One region of the Arthrobacter sp. 10N43 genome, then DNA from elsewhere that is predicted to be linked to it. Evidence: predicted binding sites of a transcription regulator. Region 1 holds the regulator's gene; the other holds the start of a gene.
What was found. Region 1 encodes HrcA, which represses chaperone genes, less so after heat shock. Its sites were predicted from a motif close to TTNGCACTCGNNNNNNNCGAGTGCNAA; they were not measured.
Positions count from the first base shown of each region.

Region 2: groES (co-chaperone GroES) is a predicted target of HrcA. The motif match lies at 1,294-1,320, and genes of this name have one in related genera.

Region 1 is NZ_JBFTIA010000002.1:224,326-226,717, reverse strand. It holds gene AC1DDO_RS03690 (DUF3097 domain-containing protein) at 1-359, opposite strand, end outside; gene hrcA (heat-inducible transcriptional repressor HrcA) at 676-1,689, shown strand; gene dnaJ (molecular chaperone DnaJ) at 1,753-2,392, shown strand, end outside.
Region 2 is NZ_JBFTIA010000004.1:286,522-288,913, reverse strand. It holds gene groL (chaperonin GroEL) at 1-757, opposite strand, end outside; gene groES (co-chaperone GroES) at 838-1,134, opposite strand; gene AC1DDO_RS09585 (hypothetical protein) at 1,587-2,021, opposite strand; gene AC1DDO_RS09580 (class I SAM-dependent methyltransferase) at 2,088-2,392, shown strand, end outside.

The DNA.
Region 1 (2,392 bases):
TCCACCCAGATGCGGCTGGCCTTGGCCACCTGGGCGCGTTGCCCGGCCACCCGGACCGAGCCCGACGCCGTGCGGCCGGCACCGGCGGCCGGCGCCGCTTTCCTGGGAGCCGGAGGCATCAGCCGGATCGGCTGCCCCTCCAACAGGAAGCCAAAGCCTAAACGGAAGGAGCGGGACTTGCCTCGACGGTCCTCCAGCGCCACCACGTGCATGCCGCCGGACTTCTCCACCCGGGTCACGGCACCCACCCAGCCGGACTGGACCTCCTCGAGGACCATCCCGCGTTCCACCGGGACCTCCGGCAACGCGGTCTTGGCGGGGGCGGACAGGTCCTGGGGTCCCCAGTTCTGGTACGACATCTCTACACGCTTACTTTGCACTCGGAATGTACGGCGGTCAGTGGAACTCTCCGTGGCCTGCACCGGACCACAGGGGCGCGGCGCAGGCGGAAGCGGCTACGGTCCCGGCGCCCGATGTGACGGGAAACGCGATCCCGCAGGCCACGCCTGGAGCGAATCCAATGCTAACAACGCGGCGAGTCATATTAGACTGGTTAGCACTTAGGCATGTCGAGTGCTAACACTTGTTCCGTTGCGGACCACGCGCACCAGTTCTGGACGCGGACCGTACAACGCGGGCGGCACCGACTGCGGGACAGTCGATTGGAGGTGGAGCGTGAGCGAACCGCGCAAACTCGAAGTGCTGCGCGCCATCGTGGAGGACTACGTCCATTCGCGTGAGCCCGTTGGTTCCAAAGCGCTCGTTGAACGCCACCATCTCGGCGTGTCCAGCGCCACGATCCGCAATGACATGGCGGCGCTGGAAGACGAAGGCCTGATCACTGCACCGCACACGAGCGCGGGCCGGATCCCCACCGACAAGGGCTACCGGCTCTTCGTCGACCAGATCTCAGCGGTGAAGCCGCTGTCCCCGGCCGAGCGCCGGGCCATCCAGGCGTTGCTGGAAGGATCCGAGGACCTCGACGACATCCTTGACCGGACCGTGCGGCTCCTGTCCCACCTGACCAACCAGGTCGCCGTCGTGCAGTATCCGCTGCTCAGCCGCGCCAGGGTGCGGCACATTGAGTTCGTGCTGCTGGCACCCCGCAAGGTGCTGATCGTCCTCATCGCGGACACCGGCAAGGTGGAGCAGCGCGTCATCGACGTCGGGCAGGACATTCCCGACGACGCCCTCGCCGACCTGCGTACAAGTTTCTTGACGAGCCTCTCCGGAACGCCGCTGAGCCTGCTGCCCCAGCTTCTGCCCACAGTGGTTGCCAGCGGCCCGCCGGCGCGCCGGGGAGCAGCCCAGGCCCTTGCCCGCGGCCTCGAGGCGCTGGCCACGAGCAGCCGCGAGGAGCGGATGGTCATGGCCGGCACGGCCAACCTCGCACGCTCCAACGTGGACTTCCCGCTGAGCATCGGCCCGGTCCTGGAGGCGCTCGAGGAGCAGGTGGTCATGCTCCGCCTGCTCAGCGAAATGGCCGAAGACCCACGCGGCGTGACCGTCAGCATCGGCCGGGAAAACCCCTACGACGGTCTGGCCGAGGCCTCCGTCGTGGCCACGGCCTACGGCCCGGACGCCACGGCCAAGGTCGGTGTCCTTGGACCCACCCGGATGGACTATCCCACCACCATGGCCGCCGTGCGCGCGGTGGCCCGCTACCTTTCGAGGATCCTGGGGCCCTGACCGGCCCGGACCCAGCACGACTTCTTGCCCCACCGGCAGTACGAAAAGGAAGAGATACACACTTTGAGCAGCCACTATGACGTTCTTGGAGTCTCCCGCGACGCAACGGGGGAGGAGATCAAGAAGGCCTACCGGAAACTGGCCCGGACCCTGCACCCCGACGTGAACCCGGGAGAAGACGCCTCAGACCGGTTCAAGGCCGTCACCCATGCCTATGAAGTCCTCTCCGATCCGCAGAAGCGCCGGGTCTATGACACCACCGGCAATGAGAACGGCACCGACAACGGCTTCGGGGGCGGCAGCTACTCGGGCCAGGGCTTCGCCTTCCAGGACATCTTCGAGACCTTCTTCGGCGCCGGTGGCGGCCAGGGCGGCCCGGCATCCCGGGTCCGCCGCGGCCAGGACGCGCTGATCAGCGTCCGGATCGACCTCCGCGACGCGGTGTTCGGCGTCAACAAGAAGCTCGAAGTCGACACGGCCGTGGTCTGCCCCACCTGCGACGGATCCTGCTGCCGCGAGGGTACCCACCCCGTGCGCTGCGACATCTGTGGCGGCAGCGGCCAGGTCCAGCGCGCCGTGCGCTCCATCCTCGGCCAGGTCATGACGTCGGCACCCTGCGGGTCCTGCGAGGGCTTCGGCACCGTCATCAAGGACCCCTGCAACGAATGCAGCGGCCAGGGCCGGATCCGCAGCCGCCGCTCGC
Region 2 (2,392 bases), on a different contig from region 1:
CCTCGACGTCTTCGGCGATGATGAAGAGCGGCTTGGAGCTCTGCAGCGCCTTTTCCAGCAGCGGCAGGAAGTCCTGCACCGAGGAGATCTTGCCCTGGTTGATCAGGATCAGGGCGTCCTCGAGGACTGCCTCCTGGCGTTCCGCGTCGGTGACGAAGTACGGGGACAGGTAGCCCTTGTCGAACTGCATGCCCTCGGTGAGGACCAGTTCGGTCTGCGTGGTGGAGGACTCCTCAATGGTGATCACACCATCCTTGCCGACCTTGCCGAACGCCTCGGCCAGCAGCTCGCCGACCTCGTCGCTCTGGGCGGAGATGGCGGCAACGTTGGCAACCTGCGTGCCTTCGACGGGGCGCGCGTTCTCCAGCAGGCGGGCGGCGACGGCCTCGACCGAAACCTCAATGCCGCGCTTGATCTCGCCCGGTGCGGCACCTGCAGCCACGTTGCGCAGGCCTTCCTTGACCAGGGCCTGGGCCAGAACGGTGGCGGTGGTGGTGCCGTCACCGGCAACATCGTTGGTCTTGGTGGCGACCTCCTTGGCAAGCTGCGCGCCAAGGTTCTCGTAGGGGTCGTCCAGCTCGATTTCACGGGCGATCGTCACGCCGTCGTTGGTGATCGTGGGGGCGCCCCACTTCTTGTCCAGTACGACGTTGCGGCCGCGCGGGCCCAGCGTGACCTTGACGGTGTTGGCGAGCTTATCGATGCCGGCTTCAAGCGACCGGCGGGCAGCGTCGTTAAACGCAAGCTGCTTTGCCATGGTTTTGTCCTTTCAAGACAGAACCCCGCGCAACTGATCCATTCAATGCGAAGGATCGGCTGCGCGGGGGTCCAAGAGAGTTACTTTACGACGATCGCCAGAACGTCGCGGGCGGAGAGCACGAGGTACTCGGTGCCGCCGGTCTTGACTTCGGTTCCACCGTACTTGGAGTAAATGACGACGTCGCCGACGGCAACGTCAACGGGAACGCGGTTGCCGTTGTCATCGAAGCGGCCGGGGCCTACTGCAACAACTTCGCCTTCCTGCGGCTTCTCCTGCGCGGAGTCCGGGATAACCAGGCCGGAAGCCGTGGTCTGCTCGGCTTCGAGCGGGCGGACAACAATACGATCCTCAAGAGGCTTAATAGAGACCGACACTCGGACCTCTCCTTTTCGTCAGCAAATTCGTGGACTATGAAGCGGCGATGCCATGGCGCACAGACCGTCGTCGCGGTGCCGGCAGCGAGCCTGGCGGAACGCGCTTCATGTGTTAGCACCCTCCTAGGGAGAGTGCTAATGACGACTCTATGTACATGGTTAGCACTCGGTCAAGGCGAGTGCCAGAAATTCGTTCCGGGTGAACATGTTTTCCCACGGGACATGCCCATTCTTCGCCGCCGGGTCCGGGCCTTCTCGCGGGACATGCCCATTCTTCGTCGCGGCCCGTGGGCACCCGGGCATCATGCTCATTGGTAGAGCCGGGCCGTGGACATGTGCAACGCATTAGCCCTGCCACAGGGGACATGCCCATTGTTCGAACCGAGAAACGGGCATGTCCCGCCCGGGGGATGCACGTTAGCACCACCCCGGACGCGGGAACCGGCCTGCGGCTACTGGCCGGCGAGGTCTTCGAAGTCGACGTCCTCGCCGTCGTCCGGGTCGGCGTCCTGGCCCTCGTCATTTCGGTGCCGGTACGTCAGCACGGCGCCGGCAGCGGCGAGGAGCACGCCCGCGATCAGGAAGATGATGCCGCCGAGCCGGGCACCGGAATAGGTGTCGCGGATGGCCCGCGCCTCGTCCGTGGCGTCCTGGACGTTCTTGCCGCCCACCGAATACACGGTGGCATTGAAGGAATCGAGGAAGAAAATGATCACCAGCAAGGCGATGCAGACGACGGCGATCACAGCGCCGGCGATCAGCGCCGGCTTGGCGTAGCGGGCCAGCCCCTGCGGGCTCGTGCGCTCCTGCCCGTCGTCGTCGTATCCGGCTGTGTTCTGCCCGGCTGTGTCCTCTGAGATGCTGTCGCCTGTGCCGCTGTCTTCCATGCCGTCAAGCCTAGCCCCCGTGGTCCGGTCACAGCGTGCCGGCGGGGCTCAACTACGCTGGATGGCATGACTGACGCACCGCAGGAAAATATTGCCCCGATCCTCACCCCCGAGGGCTGGGAGCTGCTGGCGTCGCTGGGCCCGTACCGCGAGGACGAGGCCTTCCGCCTCACCGCCGCGCTGCGCAAGGCCGGCCACTCCCCCGAGCTCGTCTCGGCCGTGCTCACGCAATCCAGGCTGCGGACCAAGGCCGAGGCCAAATTCGGCGAATTCGCCCGGCAGATGATCTTCACCAAGGCCGGCCTGGAGCAGGCCACCAGGCTCACCGTCGCGGCACGGCACGCGCAGCGGTTCGCGGAGGCCGGGATCGG